Saccharobesus litoralis: one gene and its partner. The protein of the gene in region 1 binds, or shares a complex with, the protein of each later gene. Links are inferred from orthologs where the notes say so. Each region holds a gene or a part of one and is shown on either strand. Other genes may lie near its edges. The genes, in order: dsbC and dsbD.

What was found.
Region 2: the proteins of dsbC (region 1) and dsbD are in contact, whole or in part, in a crystal structure (PDB 1JZD), measured with the Escherichia coli proteins. The link is inferred for Saccharobesus litoralis from one-to-one orthologs.

The regions. Positions count from the first base shown.
Region 1 is NZ_CP026604.1:4,521,934-4,534,660, reverse strand. Bases 9,269-12,143 are described here. They hold dsbC (bifunctional protein-disulfide isomerase/oxidoreductase DsbC), read left to right. Parts: upstream 9,269-10,279; coding sequence 10,280-11,008; downstream 11,009-12,143. Other genes in these bases: recJ (single-stranded-DNA-specific exonuclease RecJ), read left to right, coding at 11,019-12,143; C2869_RS16830 (methyl-accepting chemotaxis protein), read right to left, coding at 9,269-9,991. In the rest of the region: C2869_RS16885 (RHS repeat domain-containing protein), read left to right, coding at 1-2,187; C2869_RS16875 (hypothetical protein), read left to right, coding at 2,723-3,097; C2869_RS16865 (hypothetical protein), read left to right, coding at 3,578-3,958; C2869_RS16845 (cytochrome P460 family protein), read right to left, coding at 5,712-6,329; C2869_RS16840 (cupredoxin domain-containing protein), read right to left, coding at 6,329-6,949; C2869_RS16835 (cytochrome-c peroxidase), read right to left, coding at 6,994-7,971; more of C2869_RS16830, read right to left, coding at 7,979-9,268; more of recJ, read left to right, coding at 12,144-12,727. UniProt on the Escherichia coli protein: Acts as a disulfide isomerase, interacting with incorrectly folded proteins to correct non-native disulfide bonds.
Region 2 is NZ_CP026604.1:1,251,138-1,263,909, reverse strand. The notes cover bases 3,553-6,472. They hold dsbD (protein-disulfide reductase DsbD), read right to left. Parts: upstream 5,933-6,472; coding sequence 4,172-5,932; downstream 3,553-4,171. Other genes in these bases: cutA (divalent-cation tolerance protein CutA), read right to left, coding at 6,025-6,393; C2869_RS04435 (GGDEF domain-containing protein), read right to left, coding at 3,553-3,888. In the rest of the region: prmA (50S ribosomal protein L11 methyltransferase), read right to left, coding at 1-283; accC (acetyl-CoA carboxylase biotin carboxylase subunit), read right to left, coding at 423-1,769; accB (acetyl-CoA carboxylase biotin carboxyl carrier protein), read right to left, coding at 1,785-2,240; aroQ (type II 3-dehydroquinate dehydratase), read right to left, coding at 2,274-2,729; more of C2869_RS04435, read right to left, coding at 2,896-3,552; C2869_RS04420 (FxsA family protein), read left to right, coding at 6,650-7,204; C2869_RS04415 (co-chaperone GroES), read left to right, coding at 7,378-7,665; groL (chaperonin GroEL), read left to right, coding at 7,850-9,496; C2869_RS04405 (RHS repeat-associated core domain-containing protein), read left to right, coding at 9,932-10,822; C2869_RS04400 (hypothetical protein), read left to right, coding at 10,833-11,273; C2869_RS04395 (carbohydrate binding domain-containing protein), read right to left, coding at 11,822-12,772. UniProt on the Escherichia coli protein: Required to facilitate the formation of correct disulfide bonds in some periplasmic proteins and for the assembly of the periplasmic c-type cytochromes.

The DNA of each region.
Region 1 (12,727 bases):
AGGTTATATGAACGCCACGATGTCGATGCTGATCAGCAGATGGAAAAACACAAATGGGTATATGATGGCCAGTTATTGGGCTACTTAGATCACATTCGAACGGGCACATCGGATTCAGGAACCTTCAGTAGCGACAAACATTACCAATCTTTTACTTACAATGCATTAGGACAAATAGTTGAGAACAAAGAAGTTGTGCCTTATGAGATAGATTCTACTTTCCAATATTATTACGATGATTTTGGTCGTGTTGCGAAAGAAATTTACCCTGGTGGTTTTAGTATTCGTCGTTTGTATCATGAATCAGGCTATCTCACTCAAGTTGTTGAAGGAGACGGAGAACCGCAGCGCATATGGCATAGAGGTGCGACCGACATCGACTATCAAAACCGTAGAATAGAGTCTTTACTACTCGGTAATGATGTTGTTTCTCGTGCGCAATTTAGCGCTTATGGCCAAATTCAACAGCACACTGCAGGTAAGTATCTCGGCAACAACGCCCATGTCGGTGACGAATTGCAACTGATAAATTATCAATTCGATACTAACGGCAATTTAACCGAGCGTAAATTCGGCCAAGGACTTTTTGCGAAAAAAGAAAGGTTCGAATACGACAAGTTGAACCGCCTTAAAAGCACAAGACTCTATGATCGAGATACCGCTAATGGCCCATATCAACTATATCAAAATGTAAGTTATAACTATGACCTGCTGGGTAACTTGACCTACCGCTCGGATAAAGGCGTGGTGAGTAACAGCGATAATACGGCACAAAACATTTGGTATAACCAAACCAGTGGTGGCAGTGCGTATGCAGTAAGTCATGCCTTTGGTAATGCTAGTGAGACGAGTGTCGGCTTGCCGGCAGAACCGCAAAAAAATTATAGTTACGACGTTTACGGTAATATGACTAATCGCAATGGTCAATCAATTGATTACAACGTTTTCAATAAGCCAACCAATATAGGTGGACAAAAGTTTGCCTATACGGCAAATAATAAGCGTTACCAAAAGATAGACACGGACGGGACAACCACGTATTACACAACGAATAAGCAATATGAAGCGATATTGAATGGACCCATGCAAAGTTATAATAACTACGTTGATGGGTACTTTTTAAAGCAACACAAAATTGATTATCGCTTTGGTCTGGATGAAATTAAACGCTTTTACAATTTGAAAGACCATTTGGGCTCAACACATGTGGTGACAAATGAAGATGGTCAAATCCACCATGAATTGAGTTTCAATGCTTGGGGCGAGAGACGAATTAGTGATTTATCAGAAGGCAGCGTTGATACCTATTCCTTATCAAGCAATCGCGGCTTTACGGGTCATGAAATGCTAGATAACGACAACCTCATTCATATGAATGGCCGAGTATATGACCCTGAAATTGGTCGCTTTTTAAGTGCAGACCCACTAATACAAGCACCTATCTACACTCAAAGCTATAACAGGTATAGCTACACTTGGAACAACCCCTTATCAATGGTTGACCCAAGCGGCTTCCAAACTGTATCAACAAATACAGATACACCATCTAACTATTGCGAAGTCATTCCAGGCGTTTCAACTTGTTATCCATCTGATTTTGATACATCTTCTATGGATACTGAAACTATTACTACCACAGGCTTCCGTGATTACAATAGGTACCGTATACGTCAACAAATGGCGTATGATAAGTATATGGCTGAAAAGCAAGAAGAAGAAAATAGACAGTTCTGGGGAATGAGTATTGAAGAAGCTCACAGTATTGTAGCAACAATTGGTTCCAGTGGTAGAGTGACTAATAAGCAATCTATGGCAGCATGTGTAGCAAATAAAGAATGCCGTAATGCATGGCGTCCAAAAGGGAAGTCTAGCGAACAAAAAACTAAAAAAACGATAAGGTTTGGGCTAGCGTTTTGTAGTGGTCATGCTACGACTTACTGTAATGTTGTATCACCAGTCATTACAATTGGGGCAAATACAACTAATGCCTTAGCCCCTCATCCCTATGTGAAAATTGGTGCAGGCACGGTTGCAATTGCAAACTATGGTGCAACGCAGTGCTTTTGTGATGCTTCTGACGCTTCGACTGTAAGCGGCGGATTAGCTATACGTTATCCACAACTTGGGGTGGTTGACTCAGCAATTAACGCTACTGAATTAATTATTAACTTAACTTCTGAAGATTAGTCAAATGCCGTCGAGTCATAAAAAGTTTAGTAAGCCTATTTATACATTAATATTTTGGCTTTCAATCGGGTTTACCGTTTTATTGTTCCTTCTAGTGATATTTTTGCACTATTTAGGAATGATAAATGATGAGCAAAAATCGTTATATTTTGCAATGATTATTACACAGAACTTTCTTTTGGAGTTGATATTCGGATTGATAGTAAAAGAGATATCCAGTATTGACGGAGTTATCAAAAAGGCAGAAACGCCCACTTATTTTAATTTGAGGTTATGTATCTCTGTATTAGGTATTTTAGTAGGAGTATTTTTAGCGTTGAACAGAATATAACTGTTTAAATTGGCGATAATATGTATTTGAAACTGGCACCATAAAATGGTTACAAAAGATTTTATGGACAGTTAGCTCGTCAGTCTTGGTCCTACTATTCGAATCAACAAATACCTAGTGAATGGAATGGTTTCATGGGAGTGATTCCAAAATCTGGAACTGGTACGTTGGTAGTACCTTAGAAATTTAATAAAGGCTAATATTATGTATAAACCTACTTTGCTGGTTACTGTAATTATGTTGATTACTAGTATTTATTTTTCAAATGCTAATGCCAATAACTTTCCTAATCCAATAGTATTGGAGTATTCCAAGCTAGTTACTGATTATAATCGCTTTCTATCTTTAGGTGATTATCAGAATGCTTTTACAACAGCTAAAAAGCTCCTTGATATTGATCCTTCTGATACAGTTTCGTACCTGAGACTGGCTTTAGTTTCGGAAAATATTTGTCTGAATTTTGAACAGATAATAGTAAATTACGCCCCATTGGTTTCTGAAGGGAATGAAAGTCAAAAGGCAATAAAAGACTTAGCGAACATATTACTTTCCTCAAAAAATAACCATAAATGTAAGTAACTATATCTGATTATTAGTAACACTAGAGAGTGGGTCGATACAATATTAAAGGTGATCCTTTATCTGCTAGTCATGCCGACCAAAAAGCAAATTTATATGGTCAGCAACAAGGTAATAACAACCCCCAAGGCGATTGTAAAGTTTTATGCTCGCCCTTTAGACCAAATGGACTGGATCAGAAATACTAACTATGAAGAAAAAATATTATTTAGTTGCTACTGCACTATTTCTGCTAATCGTGGGTCTTATATGGCTTGCGGGTGAAATTGAGATCGATTCTTGTCTGGATAATGGCGGTCGCTGGGACTATGAAAACAAATCTTGCGTAAACGCTTCATGAGGCCCCTAACCGTAACATTTCTGAATGGGACACTTCATTTTCAGATCACAATAACGCTGTCAATAGCATAATTAATTGAAGAAGCTCACAGTATTGTAGCAACAATTGGTTCCAGTGGTAGAGTAACTAATAAGCAATCTATGGCAGCATGTGTAGCAAATAAAGAATGCCGTAATGCATGGCGTCCAAAAGGGAAGTCTAGCGAACAAAAAACTAAAAAAACGATAAGATTTGGGCTAGGTTTTTGTAGTGGATATGCTACGACCTTCTACTGTAATGTTGTTTCGCCAGTCATTACAATCGGGGCAAATACAACAAGTGCATTTGCTCCGCATCCCTATGTCAAAATTGGTGCAACAGGTGTAGGTATTGTGAACTACGGAGCTACACAATGCCTTTGTGATGCTTCTTGGCTTTCTAAAAGGAGTGGCTTTATAGCTCCTGCCTATCCAGTTTTGGGTGCATTTGACTCAGGAGTTAATGCAGGAGAACTTATTATCAACTTAACTTCAGATGACTAACCCAATGAACTCAATTCATAAAAAATTTAGTAAATCTACATATACGGCCACGTTTTGGCTCGTGATTTTTTTAATTATATTATCATTTGGTTTAATAGAGTATCTTATTGCAAAAAAAATAATATCCCCCCGACAAGAGGATTTTTATTTAGCAATAGTGATGATTTTTTTCTTTGTATTTGAATTGATATTTGGGTTGATAACAAATGAGATATCCAGTATTGGAGGCGTTATCAAAAAGTCAGAAACCCCCACTTATTTTAATTTGAGGTTATGTATCTCTGTATTAGGTATTTTAGTAGGAGTATTTTTAGCGTTGAACGGAATATAACTGTTTAAATTGGCGATAATATGTATTTGAAACCGGCACCATAAAATGGTTGCAAAAGATTTTACTCAGTTTGGTGGACAGGTAGCTCGTCAGTCTAACGGGAACAAACCTAAAAAAACAGATAAGGTTTGGACTAGCGTTTTTTGTGGCGATGATAGAATAATAAGCCAATTATTCGTTAAAAATGGTATGTACGACCAATTGTATTTTTTCAATGGTAAATTCATCCTGAGTGAGTGTGCTTAAGAATAAGCTTCAAACATCCAGACTAAATTAAATTATGGTTCAAATTAAGAAAAATTACTTTAACACTAAATCAGCAATAAACATTCTAATCATAACCGTTGTATTCCTGGTTATTGACTTAGCGTGGCTAGATTTTGTAAATGACCCGCACGCGTTTTCAAAAAGCTTTTACTGCAAATTGTTGCTGACTGTTTTTTATTTTGTTGCATCAAAAGGGAAAACGCTTTCCGTATTACCCCAAAAGCAACTAGAAGCAGCTTATGATTATTCAATATTCTATTCTTGTACTTGGCTTGGATTCGCGAGCCTTATAATAAAACCTGATAGCTATAGTAGCTATATGGGGATATTTGTATTTGTTGGTGCCTGCGCCGCTTTCTTGATAATTGAACAATTAATCAATATTTTTCATTTGTGTTCTCCTCAAATACTTAAATATTTGATTGTCGCTGAAATTGTATTGAAAGTGTTTCTTTTTTCTTTATTCATTTTATCGTTTTATCTACTCGCAACCGGAATTTGGATTTGGGACATAAAACCATTTTATGAGTGGTATTAGCTTGAGTGATTATAAATTGCAATGCCGTTAATGTAGCAACTGCGGGTAAGAGTTATTTTATTTATGTAATAGAAAAATGAGTCATTCTGATTGATTGGTGTTGTTTACCTAAATAATGTCATAGTTTTCGCCAAATTATTTTTCGAACAATTTGGCAAGGTTATGACGTTTTTACCACGATAATATCGACTGACTTTATCGTCTTACCAAATTCTTATCGCACGATCTCCCAACTCCGATCATAACCTTTCTCAAACTGCATCATACTTTTAACCAAACTGCCGTCAGATATGATGATTTTGGTCATCTGAATATGATTAAAATTTCGCTATGACCAAACGTAAAACGCCCGAGGTTTTAACTCAGGCGTTGGCTTTATGATGATCTGGCGTATTTCCTCGCCGTAATTAGCGACAAGCATTTCGCGGATATCTGTGATTTACCCAAATAATGTCAAAGCTTTTAGTGGTGAAAGTGTCGTCTCGTATGGATAATCGCTGTCGTTGGGACTATGAAATCAGATCTTGCGTAAACATCTAACTGGTTGCGTCTATAATTTAGCAAGCCCAAATAGTATTGCCAGATGCTTACCCATTAAACAATATTTTTCTAGTCGATTACCGTTTAGCAGGTTTAGGCTCTGGCTTTGCATTCAACAGGGTCGAAAACACATAATCTCTTTCGGCTACATTTTGATGGCAATTGGCACAGGCATTATAGATATGCGGGTCGCCTTGATGACCTTGCATAAGTAAGCGGCCATTGGCACTGTATTGCAAATATTGCCAATCACCACCCTTTGGAAAATACCCCTTCGCTTGTTTAATCATTAGCGTGATTGATGCGAGTTGGCCTTTTGCTTTGTTGTTAGTTAAGTAATTTTCTTTAACAATTATGGTGCCTTGTTGATAGGTTTGATAAGTCAGTTCTGCGGCTTGTTCTTCTTCGTCATTAAATTCGAGCTGGTATTTAGTAAAGTTGTTTTTATAAATGTCAGCGTTTTGATTAATGTAAATAGCAACAAATTGTTGCCAATGCAAACTAGAATAGGCAACACCAGCCAGCCATGGCCATTGTTGATAGCCGAGGCGCTGTATGTTTAAAGGACTGTCTCCCGTTATGGGTTGACAGCTATGCGGCTGTGATTGGCATGGTTGGGCACCGGCAAGTTGACCTGACAGGCTTGATAATATCAGGCCTATCCACAGTGCCCGCACGGGTTTTATATTCAGCATTATTGGTAACTTAAACTGCCAGTTCCTTTACTTTTTCCACGTTTCATTAACTTAAGTGATTTGGTTTCGCCTTGTTTAATATTTACTTTAATAGGGTCATATCCCGGTAGCCATAACGCAAATGGCGCGTTGGCAACGGATACGTTGTCTAGCGTGACGGTATAAGTTTTAGTTTTGTTGTCAAATGCGATCACCTGACTATTGCTCGATGCAACATTAGCTATGTAAGACTTCATTTTCGGATGAATTTTACAGCCAATGCGGATAACAGCATCAGTTGGCCAATCAGAGTTTGAAAGGGTGATGCTTTGTTTAGGTTGTAAAAGTCCTAAGTCAAACTTGACATTGTGAGTAGGGGAGTTGGCATAAATATTGTGATCAATATCATCTGAGTTAACAAAATCCACTTTGCTATTTGGCGTGACTATATAGGCGTTGCTAATAAAGGCTTTATTGGTTTGATCAATAGGCGCATTACTGAAATTACCTCCATCATTAAGATAGGCAAGGCCGGCATAAGGAGGGCGTTTATCAAATGTTAGTGTTAAGGTGAGGGTGCCCGCCATCGCACTAACACTGGTAAAACAAAAGGCCAAAACGATTACAATTATTTTGTTCATGGGTTACACCACTTAATGCTTAATTTTTAATTCTTAACGTTTAATTAAGGAATTTTAGGTACGTCGACTTCAAACGGTTGAGTTAGCGATTTTAAAAAGGCGACAAGCTGGCGTTCTTCCTTAGCCGTTAAATTTAACGGTTTAACTAAATTGCTTGTGTGTTTAGCGCCACCTCCGCCTTGGTTATAAAATTTAACGACATCCATTAAGCTGGTTAAGGAACCGTCGTGCATATAAGGTGCAGTGAGCTCGGTATTGCGTAACCCTGGCGTTTTAAAAGCCCCCAAAAATTGTTTATCGCCTGTAATAGCGGCGCGACCCGGATCATTATCTTTAATCCCTAAGCTATGAAAACTGTCGTCGGTAAAGTTGGGGCCATCATGACATTGTGTACAATTTCCTTTCCCTTTAAACAGGGCTAACCCTTTAATTGCATCTTGGCTCATGGCTTGGGTATCGCCTGCTAAATAGCGGTCAAATGGGGTATCGTCGATAACAATAGTTCGCTCAAAAGCCGCAATGGCTCGGGCTATTTCGTCACGCGTTATTTTGTCGACATCATAGGCTTGTTTAAATAGGCGGCGATAGCCAGCTACGGCATTTAATCGGCGTTCTAGTTCATCAAGCGGTAGCATCATTTCTTGACCTGAGGCAATTGGTCCTAGTGCTTGCTGCTCTAGCGTCGGTTCGCGGCCGTCCCACATTAAAACACTGCTCCAAGCCATGTTATAAATGTGCGGTGTGTTGCGACCCAAAGGATTATTTTTCGTGCCTACGCCTTTTGCCATGCCGTCACTAAACCCTAAATCTGGGTTGTGGCACGTTGCGCAAGATTGCTGGCCATTAACAGATAAACGAGTATCAAAAAATAACATTTTGCCTAGTTCGACTTCTAGCTCGGTATTTTCCTCGTCATCATATAAAATCATGTCGTCAGGGTCGGGTGTGCCTAATGGCTCAGCTGCCAATAGTGGCGTGCAGACCATTAAAGTGAATATCAAGTGCAAGATGTAGCGTTTCATATTGACCTCACATATTGAGCTTATAACTCGAAATGAGTTTGGATAAATGTTTCGATGTACTTTCAAGGGTGTCGTTGTATTGCTTAAACTGGCTGGCATTATCTTTTGCTGTTTCTGCTTCTAGCATTATTTGGTCAATGCAATGATGGATCTCCTCGGTCATGGCATTTTGCTTATTCGCTAAAGTGCTGATTAAATCCGAAGCCGATACTATCGTTTCCACACCATGATCAATTTGACTAAAAACTTGAATGGCGCCATCTACACTGGCAACACAGGCGTCTGCTTCTTGGTTATTGGATTGCATGGATGCTTTCGCTGAATTAATTAGCGTATGAAGCTGTTCAATGATAGTGGTGATTTTGGCTGTGGCTTCTTGTGTACGCTGCGCTAAACTGCGCACTTCTTCGGCGACCACGGAAAAACCACGGCCTTGTTCACCTGCTCTGGCGGCTTCAATAGCGGCGTTTAATGCCAATAGGTTGGTTTGTGCTGAAATACCGGCAATCACACCGGTAATTTCGGCTATTTCATTACTTTGCTGGTCAACATAGTCGACCTGTTCGACCGCCTGCTGAATATTGTTAGCTAGCGAGTTAATTCCTGTTTTTAGCGATTGGATCTGCGTCGCACCTTGATTAGAGTGTTGCCGCGTTTGTTGGGCTTGTTCAGAAGAGTGACTAGAGCTGTGTTGCATTTCGTGGGACAAGCGCTCTAGCTCACATATATTTTGCGTAACCGAACTCGCTTGTTGCCGTTGATTATTGACTAATTTATCGGTGGCCTGCGAACAACGACTCAGTTTGTTCGACAAGCATTCAATCTCTTTAACAATATGGGTTGTCTGCGATATAGAATCATGTGTTTGCTGATTGTAGTAATTAAATGCAGTCGCAAACTCACTTGATTCTTTAAGACGGCTCATGGCAATAGATTGGGTTAAGTCACCTTGACTAAGCGCAGTGAGGGCAGATTTCAAGGTTTTTATAAAGTTGTTTATGGTTCGGCTAATAATAAATATAGCGCCAAAGCCAATGACTATCGCAATGCCTGTCATGATGAGAATACTCACTTGCAGGCTATTTTTATTGTCGATTAACTTACTGCTTTGTTGCTGAGCACTGTCGTTAAGTGCTTTGACTAAGCTGGTTAAATGCGTGCGTAAATTTTGTGACAGTGGCTGTAATTGAGTGCGAACTAAGTAAGCGTCTTTACGCCAGTTCTCGGCTTGATTTAACTCAATAATTTGTTCAGCTGAGGTTTTGTATTGCTCGAAATACGTTTGAATATCATAGGCTATGTCTATGATTTCATCGTCGGCTTCGTCTTCATTTTGTTCTATAAAAGAGGCTAATTGCTCTGTTAGCCCGCGACTAAATAGGTCGATGTCGCCAATCGCTTTTTCGTCTCTGGTATAAATAAAAATTCGGATTATGTTGTCCAGCTCCTTAAATTGTCCTAATTGATAAGATAAGCCTTGTTGCAGTTCGGGTAATGCCAGCTCCTCAATAATGAGCAGTGAATCTATATAGTATTGCTTGATTTGCACGGCTTGGCTCTCGACTTCCATTTTATATAATTGCTGTGCGGGGTAATTCTGTTCAGGGTGACTGGACAAACTGATCACGTCGTCTAGTTGGCGTTTAAGGTTAACTAAAGCTTGATTTATTATTGTTATTTTCTGGCTTAATTTATTGTGTAGGGTTTGGTCTTCAATAGCTGTAACTTGACTTTTTAGTGTCGCAAATTTGTTATCAACCTTGTCTAAAGTCGCTTTAAGCTGCTTAAGAGAGGCAGGGCTTGGGTCAATTAGCAGATAACCCGCTTGCGTTGTAATATCGTTAACACTGGTAGATAGGCGCATGGCATTGACAACCATAGGTTGTTCGACATTGACAAAGTTATCCAATGCGTTGCCTATTCTGCTTGTGCCTGAAATTGTTAAAACAGACAAAACCAATAAAAGCAGAACAACCGATATAAAACCGGTGACAACCATGGTACGAATACTTAATTGCATGCGGCTTACAAAAAATGATTAGTGGTTAATATTTGCTCTATAAAGCCTAGACTATAAATCGCAAATTAACGTAAAAATTAAGTCTTTTTGATAGATAGTGACCAGATAGGGTTTATAGTGTGGCAAGATTTAAAGAATGATAAGTCAGGTTAGCTTGTTTACATAGATTTTCGTTACGTTTATCGCGCATTTATTGCAATTGCCCGCTCAAGTCTGTAACTTTTAGGCCAATGCAAGGGTCTAATCCTTTAGAACCCATTTTATTTTCTGAGTCGTTAAGTTTTACCTATGGCAAAAATTAAATTATTTAGTTCTTTAGCTGTCGCTTTATCACTGCAGTTTTCTGCTGTGGCGGCGGATGTATCGGTTAGTAAATCTGAATATGAACGCGTAGTTCAGCATTTTGCTAATATCCGAATGAATGTTGAAAAAGTTGAAAACTCTCCGGTCGACGGCTTGTATCAAGTTACCACGAAACGCGGTTTGTTTTATTTCAGTAAAAAAGGCAGCTTTCTGGTACATGGCCAAGTTTACAACATGGAACAAGGCATGAAGAACGAAACAGAAGCCGTTTTAGCCGTTGCGCGTAAAGATGCGGTTGCTGAATTTGCCAGTAGCATGATTGAATTTAAAGCCAAAGACGAAAAATATGTAGTTAATGTTTTCACCGATACCACGTGTGGTTACTGTCGTAAATTGCATGGTGAAATGAAAGATTACAATGCCGCGGGTATTACTGTACGTTATTTAGCTTTTCCACGTGGTGGCATGAATAGTCGTTCATTTGACGATTTGGTCAGTATTTGGTGTGCGGATGATAAGCAACAAGCCATGACAGACGCGAAAATGTCAGGCGCTATTACCGCGAAAAAATGCGATGTGCCAATTCAAGAACATTACGAGTTAGGCAGTAAGCTAGGTGTTTCTGGTACGCCTGCGATCATTCTTGAAAGTGGTCAATTAATTCCCGGCTATCAACCGGCCGATCAGTTATTAAAAATCTTACAGTCTTCGTAATTAATCACTCGTGTCAGCCAGTATTATTCGCCGTCAACCTGAACAAGTTGGCGGTTTACCTTCTTCTGTTCACCCTTTGCTACGCCGTGTTTTAGCCAATCGCGGTATTAATCAACCAGAATTACTTGAGTTATCGGCAAAAGCCTTACCTAAACCTCAGCTCAAAGGGTTAGAGCAAGCCGTTAGCATTTTAATTGATGCGATAAAACAACAACTTAAGATTATTGTGGTTGGTGATTTTGACGCCGATGGCGCGACCAGTACGGCCTTAAGCGTAATGTCGTTAAAACAATTAGGTAGTCGCAATGTCGATTTTCTGGTGCCGAATCGTTTTGACTTTGGTTATGGTTTGTCGCCACAAATAGTGGATGTAGCGGCACAACATGGCGCTCAAGTGATTATGACGGTAGACAATGGGATATCTTGTATTGCCGGTGTTGAACGAGCCAAGCAATTAGGTATTAAAGTGATTGTAACAGATCACCATTTACCGGGTGACGTGTTGCCCAATGCCGACGCCATTGTTAATCCTAACCAAGTTGACTGCCCGTTCCCGAGTAAAAATTTAGCTGGGGTTGGGGTGGCGTTTTACTTAATGTTGGCGGTGCGCGGGCAGTTACGCGCCGAAAACTTTTTTGCGGATCAACAAATACCAGAGCCCAATTTAGCCGAATACTTAGATTTGGTGGCATTAGGGACGGTAGCCGATGTCGTCAAGTTGGATCATGTTAATCGTATTTTAGTGCAACAAGGGTTAAATCGGATCCGCCAAGGATATTGTCGACCGGGGATCAAAGCATTGCTTGATGTGGCCGATCGCAACCCGCAATTTTTAGTGTCGAGTGATTTTGGTTTTGCCTTGGGACCACGTTTAAACGCCGCCGGTCGATTAGATGACATGACTTTAGGCATTAGTTGTTTAATGGCGCAGGACTACAGTAATGCCATTATGCTGGCAGCGCGATTAGATGAGCTTAATAAAGAACGCCGTGAAATTGAAAGCGGAATGCAAGCCGAAGCCATGGCGACGCTCGAGAAAACCCAAGTAGATGGTTCTGCATCGGGCATTTGTCTGTTTGATGAAACTTGGCATCAAGGGGTTATTGGTATTGTTGCTGGACGCATTAAAGAGCAATACTACCGACCCACAGTGGTTTTTGCTGAAGGTGACAATGATGAATTAAAAGGTTCCTGCCGCTCGATACCCGGTTTTCATATTCGTGATGCACTTGAATTCATAGATACACGCCAACCTGGGTTAGTGATTAAATTTGGTGGACATGCCATGGCAGCGGGCTTGTCTATTCGCAAGCATGACTATGCGGTATTTAAACAGGCCTTTGAGTTAGCCGTAAGCAAGCTCATTGAACCAGAATGTTTACAGCATTGTATATATTCTGACGGCGGCTTAGATGGCAATTATTTAACGACGCAAGTGGCGGATTTACTAAAACGTGCGATGCCTTGGGGGCAGGCGTTTCCAGAGCCTATTTTTGATGATGAGTTTATTGTTATTAACGAACGCATTCTCAAAGATAAGCATCTTAAGTTAGTGTTACAGCACCCAAGTGGCTTAAGTTATGACGCGATCTGGTTTAACTATGATCAATCGCTGTGGCGCGCGCAACAAATTCATCAAGTGCGGGTAGCTTACGTTTTGGACACCAATACATTTCGCGGAAAAACCAGCGTACAAATGATGATCCGCGCGATGGAAGT
Region 2 (12,772 bases), 3.3 Mb from region 1 along the record:
CCCAGTCTTTATCTTCAAGCTGCTCTACTTTATAAAAACCTTTGCTGCCGGCATTGGATGCTTGTAAACGCAGTAAGATTTTATCAACATCGACTTCAGCATCATATAAACCCACTACGGTTGTCGCTTCCCACAATAAAAATTCGCCAGGCATAGGTTCGTAAATGGGGGTGTCTGCTGCATCAAGAAAGGTGACTGCTGCGGCGCCCGTGCCTGTCATATGGTCGGAAATGGCATCGGCTGATTCTTTATCTGTCGTGTAACGAACTTGGATCCAAGGCATGGCGGGTCTCGATTGGTGTTTAAAATTTTAAGGCGGGGATTTTAGCCTAAACTGGCTAAACAAAAAAGGCGACGCTTTAAATTACAAGCGACGCCTTTTGTCGGCAGATTACTGCCAAATCACAAGTCCAGAAAGGAAACTAGTGATCCATTCCGAGTTTTTTCTCTAAATAGTGGATATTGCTACCACCATTTTGGAAGTTCTCGTCATCCATTATCTTTTGTTGTAAAGGTACATTAACTTTAATACCTTCAACCACTAACTCGTCTAGTGCATTTTTCATACGGGCAATCGCAATACCGCGATTTTCGCCAAACGTAATCAGCTTACCAATCATAGAGTCGTAGTGAGGTGGTACTGTGTAACCCGCATAAATGTGCGAATCCCAGCGTACACCCATACCGCCTGGTGAATGGAAACGAGTGATTTTACCCGGTGAAGGAATAAAGCGCTCTGGATCTTCAGCGTTAATACGACATTCGATCGCATGGCCTTTAATTTTAATATCGTCTTGAGTTAACGATAATGGCTGGCCAGCGGCAATTTTTAATTGCTCTTTAATCAAGTCAACACCGGTAACCATTTCAGTAACTGGGTGCTCAACCTGAATACGCGTATTCATTTCGATAAAGTAGAATTCGCCGTTTTCGAATAAGAATTCGAACGTACCCGCACCACGATAACCAATTTCGATACAAGCACGCGTACAGCGTTCACCAATGAACTTACGCATTTCTTCAGTGATACCTGGCGCTGGCGCTTCTTCAACGACTTTTTGGTGACGACGTTGCATTGAACAGTCACGCTCGCCTAAGTGAATTGCGTTACCTTGGCCATCTGCTAATACTTGAACTTCAACGTGACGTGGGTTTTCAAGGAATTTTTCCATGTAAACCATGTCGTTGTTAAATGCAGCACCGGCTTCTGATTTCGTTAATTCAATTGACTCAATTAACTCAGCTTCAGAGCGCACAACACGCATACCACGACCACCACCACCACCGGCAGCTTTAACAATGATCGGATAACCAATACGCTTAGCGATTTGCTTGTTAGTTTGCGCATCTTCACCAAGTGGGCCATCAGAACCAGGTACACAAGGTACGCCAGCTTTTTTCATGGCTTTAATCGCTTCAACTTTGTCACCCATAATGCGAATTGAATCCGCTTTTGGACCAACAAAAATAAAGCCACTTTGTTCTACTTGCTCGGCAAAATCAGCATTTTCTGATAAGAAACCATAGCCGGGGTGAATAGCCACGGCATCGGTGACTTCAGCCGCCGCAATAATGCGAGGAATATTTAAATAGCTGTCGATTGAAGGTGCTTTACCAATACAAATGGTTTCGTCAGCCAACAAAACGTGCTTTAACTCTTTATCGGCTTGCGAGTGAACCGCAACCGTTTTAATACCGAGCTCTTTACACGCGCGTAAAATACGCAACGCGATCTCGCCTCGGTTTGCAATGACTAGTTTATCTAACATAGTAAGCCGACCTTATTATTCGATTTCGAATAGTGGTTGGTCGAATTCTAATGCGTCGCCGTTTTGCGCGAAGATAGTCTTAATTGTACCGGCTTTGTCTGCAGTGATTTCGTTCATCATTTTCATTGCTTCAACGATACACAATGTTTGACCTACAGATACTTGAGCACCAACTTCTACGAAAGAAGGAGCGTCTGGCTTAGGAGATGAGTAGTAAGTACCAACCATAGGTGATTTAACTACGTGACCAGTTGGGCCTGCTGGAGCTGCAGGCGCAGCTTCTGCTGGAGCCGTAGGTGCTGCGGCCGGTGCTGCTACTGGAGCCGCAACCGCTGCTACTGGAGCTGCAACCGCTGCTACTGGAGCCGCACGGCTAATGCGTACAGACTCTTCACCTTCAGTGATCTCTAATTCAGAGATACCTGATTCTTCAACTAGTTCGATTAATTTTTTAACTTTACGAATGTCCATAGCCATAGTGGTTATTCTCTCTTGTAATAAAAGTTATTCTGCTTTGGATAAAAACTCATGTGCTGATTGCAGCGCATAGCTGTAACCGGCAATGCCCAAACCGCAAATTACGCCTTGGGCAACGTCTGAAAAATAGGAATGGTGGCGAAATGCTTCGCGCTTGTGCACGTTGGATATGTGCACTTCAATAAAAGGAATATCAACCGCTAAAATAGCATCACGCAACGCCACACTTTGGTGGGTAAAGGCCGCTGGGTTGATAATAATAAAGTCAACTTGTTGAAATGCAGCGTGAATGCGCTCAATTAGCTCAGCTTCCGAGTTAGACTGGACACTTTCAAGTGATAAGCCTAAAGAAGCGGCTTGCTTAGCTAGGTTTTGCTCAATGTCGGCTAAAGTATGATGGCCATAAACAGCGGGTTCACGTTTACCCAGCATATTTAAGTTAGGACCATTTACCAATAAAATATGCTTAGCGTTATTTGACATTAAGTGACCTTAAATTTAGCTAATTTGCAGATATCTTCGGTGAAATCATACAAGTTTAAATCTTTCGGCTAAATATAACGGGTTTTACAACAATTTGAAACGAAAAACTCGCAAAACACTGGTCTAACCTGAAAAATTTGCACGATGTCAGATTTTGTCTACTAAATTAGAACAATTCAATGTCATTTGAGGCGCCAGGCGCTTCATCTAGTTTGTTTTGTTCGATCAGGGTTTCGTAACAACTTGCTTTATTACGCCCTAGCTCTTTGGAGTGATACAAGGCTTTATCGGCTCGGCCAATGATAGTTGTCGGTAGTACGTTGTCTACGAGTTGGGTATAGCCGATACTAATGGTGACACGGCCAACCTGTGGAAAATAATGGTTTTCGACTAGTTGTCGAAACCTTTCTAACACCGAACCAGCCATTGCCAAGTCGACGCGTTTTATAATAATCACAAACTCTTCGCCCCCGTAACGAAACAACATGTCTTCGTCTCGAAAGCATTTTTGCATCAGTTGCGCTAGGGTTAGTAACACTTCATCGCCAATCAAGTGGCCAAAATTATCATTTAGGCGCTTAAAGTGATCAATGTCTAACATGGCAAAACAATGGCGGTGAGGTTCTTCGCTGCCGTCTTGGTTTCGCCTATGCTCAGTTGTCGATAACAGTTTGTTAAGCGTGCCATCAAAGGTTTGGCGATTAAATAAGCCGGTTAGGGCGTCATGATTGCTGGTGCGTAATAAATTTAATTGATTACTGTATATAGCAATGTAGGCGGCGAGAACGGTTTGTTTGTCTAAATCTTCAATGGCGTGGCCATCAATAATTAACGCACCAAAATATAAGTTTCTAGCCATTAATGGATAAACGATTTGGTCTTGGCTTAAATCAAATTCTATTGATGCGTGCTCTTTGATGAGTGCATCGAGTAATTGGGTGTCTTGGCTGACTTGAGATTTTAACTCATCTTGGCTGAGTGTTGGGGACAGATGCAGTAGCTCGTAATGGCCATGCGATGCGGGCAAGCGATTATTGTATAGGCGTATTTCTGCATCGGGGAACAATCCTTTAACCAATTGGACAAATGTATCATGCAAACCTTCGGCATCAATTTGCGCAGTGAGTTGAATAATTTGTTCGTGGTAATAATACGACAACGTTGCCGCCCCTTGCTTGTTAATTATAGTTAAAGCGATCAGGTTTTAGGGGCAGGTTTCTAGTTCCAGACGAAACCTAAGTACTTACATCCATGTAAGCAAAGCCGTCAAGCTTTGAGACCCCATGAGCATATGCTCTACTATGTGATTGGGGCGAGTAAGCGCTGACAATGAACCATAAGACCTGAGCGAGAAGACTATACTGCTTGATATGGTTTAAAAGTATAGACGTTTTTATTGTATTCTACAGGGCAATAACATGAATTATTGCCCTGTATACCTGCTATTGCTGTGTTTGTTTGACTGCGCCTATAAATTCGTCAGGGGGTAAAAATCCGCGGATCCTTTGGTTACTAAGCTCAATGCCTTGTGTAGTAAAGATCATCACAGTAGGAGCCGGTGGGCCAACAATTCCCCACGACTTAATTAACGCATCATGTTCACTATTAAACTCGGTCACGTCCAATTGTAGCCATTGATAGTCTTTTAGTGTTGCTTGTACGTTGGCGTTAGCAAAAGTGATATGTTCAAATTCTTTACAGCCGACACACCATTCAGCGGTAATGTCTAGTAATACGGGTTGACCAGCTTGCTTAGCTTTATCTAACTCTTGCTGAATTTGCACTGCAGAAGTGGTGACTAAAAAGGGTAATTCTAGCTTTTTGTAGCCTTGTGCCGCTTGACCAAAGTAGATGGCTACCAACAAACTGACTAAAGTGATGCCACCGGATAACTTAATGTTTTGTTGTCGTTTAAACTGAAAACCAAAGAATACCGCACAGGCCATGGCCAGTAACGCAGCCAACAACAATACATATTGCTCTTGCATAAAGCGCGCGAACAACATAATTGGTACTGCCAGTAATATAAAGGCAAAGAGTTTTTTAACGCTTTCCATCCAGCCACCGGCTTTCGGTAACCATTTACCACTGCTAGCGCCAATAATCAGTAAAGGTAAGCCCATACCAATTGACAGTATGTATAAGGTAACAAATCCGAATAATGCATCGCCGGTTTGAGCAACGTAAAGCAGCGCGCCAGACAAAGGCGCTGTGGTACAAGGCGAAGCTATTAACCCCGACAATACGCCCATGGCTAATGCACCTTTAAAGTTACCTTGTTTTTGCTCCATGCTTTTGGCATTTAATTTATTAACCCAGCTACTCGGAAGCTGCAATTCGTACCAACCAAACATGGAACCTGCCAAAGCAGCAAACATAATAGATAAGCCGATAAGCACAGCTTGGCTTTGTAATACAGCCTGAAAGCTGGCTCCTGCTAGTGCTGCGAGTAACCCTAAAGCCGCATAGGTTAGTGCCATGCCTTGCACGAAACTAAGCGATAATAAAAACGCAGCTTTATTGGTTAGCTTTTCTTGACCGACTAATACACTAGAAAGGATAGGGTACATAGGGAAAACACAAGGCGTTAAAGCTAATCCGACACCTAACGCAAAAAATACCAATAACACAATAAACCAGCTTTGGCTTTGTAAAAACGAACTTAAGCTTGACTCATCGGTACTCAAATCAGAAAAATCTGTACTTGCATTCAGTCCCCCCGTAGCGCCGCTATTTATCGGAGTTAGCAAAACTTCTTTAACGCTGGGTGGATAGCATAATCCTGCTTCGGCACAACCTTGATAACGTATTTTAATAACGCCTTGTTCAAGCGCAAAATTGAGTGGGATCTGCGCGCTAAATTGTTGTTTGTAGATCTCAGTTTGACCGTAGTATTCGTCTTCGTAAGGTAAACCCTCAGGCAAAATTACGTCACTAAAACTTGCGTTATCTGCGGCAAATTTAAATTGTTTTTTATAAAGGTAATATCCGGGGGCAATATCAAATTGAATATCGACTTTGTCACCATTCTGGATAAAGTTAAAGGCGAACGCTTTGTCTATGGGTAAAAAGTCCGGCTCTTGCTCGCTTTCTTCAGCAAATAAATCATCCAGAGAAGACGAGTTACTTGAAAAGAGTGGTTCGGCATTATTAGCAATTGGCTGTTGGGTTAATGTCTTGTTTTGTGCGTTAACGGATTGCATTGTGAATAACAACGCAGCGAAAAGTGCTAGCGTTAGCGCCCACAATGGCAAATTTTTTATTAAAAGTGACGGCTTACAAACTTTTAATAACATCATTCTGTTTGGCCTTGTTGTTGATTGGAACTTGGGGTAAGACTGTCGATCAGCCATTGTGCATATTCGTCGGAAATAGCACACATATTAACTGCCGTTATCTCAGGGACATCATAACTATGCTGACTTTTGATAAAAGCTTGCAATCCTTCGAAATGTCTACCCAATGTTTTAATTTTTAATAAGTATTCGTTGTCCATGACGATACGGCCTTGCCAAGAATATACTGATTCAATGGCATCAACTATATTCACGCATGCAGCGTGTTTATGGCGCACAATACCGTTAGCCAGCTCTTGGGCTTCCTGTTTGGTTGGCGTTGTGCAAAACACCAATATTGGTGTATCGGCTTGTATATCATTTTTCATAGTATTGTTCTTGCAAATCAGCAGTTAAACATGTGAACGACCAATGTCAGTCGATAAATAACCGTAGATTAAACTTGAAAAGTTTCGTTTGCCACCCATATGTCATAATATGTCAGTGTCGTGGCGCGTTACACAAGTAATCAGTAAAATGCTTTACAGAAATTCTTACGCTACTGCCTCAGTAGACAGGCAAAGCAACGACAATATTACAGCGCCACCGACTAATTTATTTTTTATCAATTTAAATTGAGAACTTATGTTTGCAAAATTATTTATATTATTCGCCATTATGCCAATCATCGAAATTGCGCTGTTACTCGAAGTTGGCGAAATAATTGGCGGTTGGACCACTTTAGGTATCGTAATTTTAACCGCATTTATTGGCGCTAAATTAGTGCGGGAACAGGGTATACAAACCTTACACAGTTTACGAACCCAAACGGCTTCAGGGCAATTACCAGCGCAAACTTTGGTTGAAGGCTTAATGTTACTTATTGCAGGTGTACTGTTAGTCACCCCAGGTTTTGTGACCGATGCGATTGGCTTTTTGCTAACAATCCCTGTTACGCGTAAACCGATAGCCTTGGCCGTGTATGCGCAAATTAAAGACAAGTTAGTTGTTCAATCGAATATGCAGGGCGGATTTCATTCTCAACAAGGTTTTCACCAGCAAGACTTTCAGCATCATGACTTTCACCAAAAAAGGCAACACGATCTTGGCGCTAACCCGTTTGACCGCCAACCTAAAAAAGGTTCAAACCCAAGTCAGCAGGGTGACATTATTGATGGTGAATTTGAGCGTAAAGATTAGTTAAAGTTGCGTTTTGCAGCCGTTTTACATTCTTTTTTAAAAATTTTTATAAAATAGCCTTGTATTTCAAAAGGCCTATCCCCAAATAACATCCCAACAATGTAAAGGCTCAACAAAGTGAGTTGAGCCTAAATTTTTTCAATATCACATTTGTTCTTAGGAGATTAAGAAAAATGGCAATTCGTCCTTTACAAGATCGCGTGATCGTTAAACGCTTAGAAGAAGAAACAAAATCTGCAGGCGGTATCGTATTAACTGGCAGCGCAGCAGAAAAATCTTCAAAAGGTGAAGTTATCGCCGTAGGTCCTGGTCGTGCTTTAGAAAATGGTTCTCGTCAAGAATTAGACGTTAAAGTCGGTGAAACGGTTCTATTTGGTTTCGCTATCGACAGCACGCAAAAAATCGATGGTGAAGAAGTGTTGGTGATGAAAGAAGACAATATCTTAGCGGTATTTGAATAACTTCTTCATATTCAGACTTTATGCGGCATTGTCTTCGCTTTTTGCTCGGTCACTTATTGGAATAAGCTCCCTCGCGAAAATCTTGACGGCTTTGCCTAAAGCCCGACTATTTTGAAGTTAAATTGTCGGGTATTAAACAAACAGAATTAAATCTAACGATTGAAAGAATTTAGGAATATAGAAAATGGCAGCAAAAGAAGTCAAATTCGGTAACGACGCTCGCGTTAAAATGCTTGCGGGTGTAAACATTTTAGCAGATGCAGTTAAAGTAACTTTAGGTCCAAAAGGCCGTAACGTTGTATTAGACAAGTCATTCGGTGCGCCAAACATCACTAAAGATGGTGTTTCTGTAGCTAAAGAGATCGAACTAGAAGACAAGTTCGAAAACATGGGCGCACAAATGGTTAAAGAAGTTGCGTCAAAAGCTAACGACGAAGCGGGTGACGGTACAACGACTGCAACTGTATTAGCACAAGCCATCGTAAACGAAGGTCTTAAAGCGGTTGCTGCGGGTATGAACCCAATGGATCTTAAACGTGGTATCGATAAAGCCGTTGCTGCTGCAGTTGTTGAGCTTAAAGCATTCTCTGTTCCTTGTGCAGACAACAAAGCTATCGCGCAAGTCGGTACTATCTCTGCTAACTCTGATACTGAAGTTGGTGAAATCATCGCTTCTGCTATGGATCGTGTTGGTAAAGAAGGCGTAATCACAGTTGAAGAAGGTCAAGCGTTAGAAAACGAACTTGATGTAGTTGAAGGTATGCAATTCGATCGCGGTTACCTTTCTCCTTACTTCATCAACAACGCTGAAAACGGCTCAGTTGAGTTAGAAAACCCATTCATTCTTCTTGTAGACAAGAAAATCTCTAACATTCGTGAATTATTACCGACGTTAGAAGGCGTTGCTAAGTCTAGCCGTCCTCTATTAATCATCGCTGAAGACGTTGAAGGTGAAGCATTAGCCACTTTAGTTGTTAACAACATGCGCGGTATCGTTAAAGTTGCTGCAGTTAAAGCACCTGGTTTTGGTGACCGTCGTAAAGCAATGTTACAAGACATCGCGACTCTTACTGCGGGTACTGTTATCTCTGAAGAAATCGGCTTAGAAGTTGAAAAAGCCACTTTAGAAGACCTAGGTCAAGCTAAGCGCGTAGTTATCTCTAAAGACAACACAACTATCATCGACGGTGTTGGTGAAGAAGATGCAATCCAAGGTCGCGTAGCGCAAATTCGTGGTCAAATCGAAGAATCAACTTCAGATTACGACAAAGAAAAACTTCAAGAGCGTTTAGCTAAATTAGCTGGCGGTGTTGCCGTAATCAAAGTGGGTGCAGCCACTGAAGTTGAAATGAAAGAGAAAAAAGCTCGCGTAGAAGATGCATTACACGCGACTCGCGCAGCAGTTGAAGAAGGTGTAGTACCGGGTGGTGGTGTTGCTCTAGTTCGCGCTGCCGCTAAAATTGCGGGCGTAACTGGTGACAACGAAGACCAAAACCACGGTGTTGCAGTTGCACTACGTGCAATGGAAGCGCCTTTACGTCAAATCGTAACTAACGCAGGTGAAGAAGCTTCAGTTGTTGTTAACAACGTTAAAAACGGCGAAGGTAACTATGGTTACAACGCAGGTAACGACACTTACGGCGACATGTTAGAAATGGGTATCCTAGATCCAACTAAAGTGACTCGCTCTGCATTACAATTCGCTTCATCTGTTGCATCATTAATGATCACTACCGAAGCTATGGTTGCAGAAGTACCACAAGACGCAGCTCCAGCAGCCCCAGATATGGGCGGTATGGGCGGTATGGGCGGCATGGGCGGTATGATGTAATTTTGCGTCACATTTGCACTTTTTACTGCATTGCCTTCATATTTCACCCTAGTCACATACTTCCGTGTATGCTCCTAGGGTTGAAACATTCGGCGGCTTTGTCTAAAGCGCAACTGTTTAGCAAAATAGTCTGAACACCTATCTGTCTAAAAACAGATTTAAAAAGCCCGAGTAGAAATACTCGGGCTTTTTTGTGTTTATAAAAGAGCAAAAGGAATTACGTGTAGCTTGAAAATATTTCCCTGTAGGTGCGTATGAGACACAAACTTAATTAAAAATCCGTAGGTCGCCATGAGTACAACGAATCGCGACACGACCATGTTGCAGTCCTATACATCAAAATAGAAAATACAAAATTTATATGTCCCGCAAAGATTGGTATTTTTAGGTGGGTGTCTTGTTATTTAAGAATCGACCGAAGCCTTGGCTTATAATTTGGCTAACATCACCGAAGATGGCTTCACTGGTCATGATATGCTTGCGACAGGATTTATTCATATGAAGGGTAGAGTATATGACCCTATTATCGGTCGCTTTTTAAGCCCAGATCCGATTGTACAAGCTCCCTATTTTAGCCAAAGTTGGAACTCTTATACTTACGGGTGGAATAACCCACTCAGGTACACAGATCCGAGTGGATATACTAACGATGATGAAGCCTGCCAAAGAAAGAGTGAGGGCGGGAACTGTCAAAAAGTTGAAAAGAAATGCGACTCAGGAGAATGTCACACTGTTTATGGCAGTTATGAACTACAAAGGCAGATTAAGTTTTATGAAAGGATACATAGGTATAGGAACAACTCTAGGAGGCATGATAGAGCGCGAGAGGGACAAGCAGCCCTAGATCTAATTAGTGAGCATAAGTATTCAATCTCCAGCTCAGCTCGATCTATGGGGGTGGATCCACAGCATGTGGCCAGCATAATTTTCCAAGAGAAATATCATGGTGTTTGGGCAAAACTAAAAAATGTGCCCGCTTGGATGATGATCTTGGTAGGGATCAATGATGCAAGCGTAGGCTTAGCTGAAATGGATATTAATACCGCGGCACTGCTTTTAGGCGTTGACACTTCCACTATGAGTAGTGATACAAGAAACCAAATCATTAATCTTCTCGCAAATGACCGAACTGCTATATCACTAATATCACTTAATGTAGCTAGTTTCCAAGAACGGTTGGGCCGACCTGTATCCGTGCAAGAAGCTACATATGGTCATAACGCCGGGGTAAATGCGCTTGCAAGGGATTTACCAATCTCACAAGGGTCTCCTGTTTCTAGAAGATCATGGGGACATCAAGATGCTATCGCTGACGCATTAAAATAAGGTGGATAATATGAAAAACTTTAAACCTATACTTATGCTTTTAGTTCTTCTTCAAGTTCTATTGAGCTATCTGTTTTATAGATTTGGAAGCTTGTTTTTCTTTCTCGAAGAACGAGCGCAAGTTATTCCAGTTAGAAGCTTGGCAAGTCAAGGAAGCGGAGAGGACCTGCTTATTAGCTTAGGCGGTATCTTGTTTCTAGCTTTAAGCGCTTTTTATCTATTGAACATAAAAAGCAAATTAAGACTTGTTGATTTACTAGCCTTATTTATAGTATTGGTATTACAGGCGCTTTTCTTGATGATGATAGAGGTAGCATCTTTATCAATAAGCATTATGCAAACTAAGGGCTGGATACTGTTGGCTTGGTTTAGTGTTTATGCCACTTTATGGTTAGTTTTTTTAGTATCTTTTGTTAATAAATCTATTGGGTGGATAAAGCCGTCAAAGTGATTCTCTGAATTAGTTTGAGCGTGCCCATCCTTGCTATTACTATTGCTCCTTATTTGTTTTTGTCGAAGAGGAGTTAGGCAAAAACTATTTTTAAATCAGAAAATTAGTTAAGACGCCGATAACTACCCAGCATTTTCTTAATACGAAATTGCTGGGTAGATTTTAAGTGCAAGGTGCACCGATGCTTATTCCTGAACGCTCGGCACTTCCAACATCCCTGTAGGTGCACCGATGCTTATTCCTGAACGCTCGGCACTTCCAACATCCCTGTAGGTGCACCGATGCTTATTCCTGAACGCTCGGCACTTCCTACATCCCTGTAGGTGCAGATTTATCTGCATAACACCTAAGCATCCGCCAACACGGATTAAACCACCGCCAGCCAAAGTTTGAATTAAATGCTGGCTGTCGCTAACGAAATCCTAATCTTTGTGGACATATAAATTTTGTCATTTCTATTTTTGAGGCATAAGGCTGCAACATGGTCGTGTCGCGATTCGTTGTACTCATGGCGACCTACGGCTTATTTAAACTGCGTTTAACGTCAGTTATTTCTGATTAGCAGGAAAAAACTCAAAGTTATCTAAATGGAAAACTGCTTGCGTATCGACATGGATCCCTATCTGAAAACTATCGTTATCAGGTATAAATTGTTTGGGGATCCTTGCCCGTATTTTAATTAAGCCGCTTTCGCCAACTTTAGCATGTTCTAAATGAAAGCTGTTGGGTGGCCACCCTGGTTTGGCGTTGTGCCAGCCGGTTGATGTAATGTGCTGGGTTGATATTCGTCCTTTGACTAGACGTAAGTCATAGCTAAAAATATAGTCTGACTCTTGGTCAAATGTGATGCCTTTAAATGCTTTGTGTTTAATCTTAATTGCCAGCGGCCCTTGATAAGTGTCGACATGCATACCAAAATCCCCCGTGATAGCCGCTGTTTTATTGACTTCTATATGGGCGTAGTTGTCTTTTCCTGTCGCAACTTTCTCAACAATATAGTCACCATAGGCCCCGCTTTCAAAGTCAGCATTGCTATTGGCTAGCAAGTTTTTTGGATTAACTACAGGCTCTAAGCGAACATTATCAATAAAGAACTCGTCGTATGGAGTGTAAAACGCGAGCTCGATTCCCGTGTGTGTACTTGGCCAGTTTTCACCTGTGATGAGTTTGTTGACTCGTTGCCAATTGCCATGAGCTTGAGGCCTAAACCACGCACCATACGCGGTAGCCAATAGCTTGTCTTTAGTATTGATTAATCGCGCGTATATGCCGGGATTTTCGGTTTGTTTACCGATTAATTTAATATCAAAGCTCAACCTAAACAGTCGGCCATTACGCATAAAGTCTTGTGGTAATACATGGTGGTCAAAGCGCAGTGTCACTTTACCTGCTTGTGTATTGACGTATAACCCGTAGTTGCCAGATTTGGCGGCCTCGGTTTGTACTTCGGCATAACCTACTGAGCTAAAATGTAACTTCCAGTTGTTGAGATTGCCGGC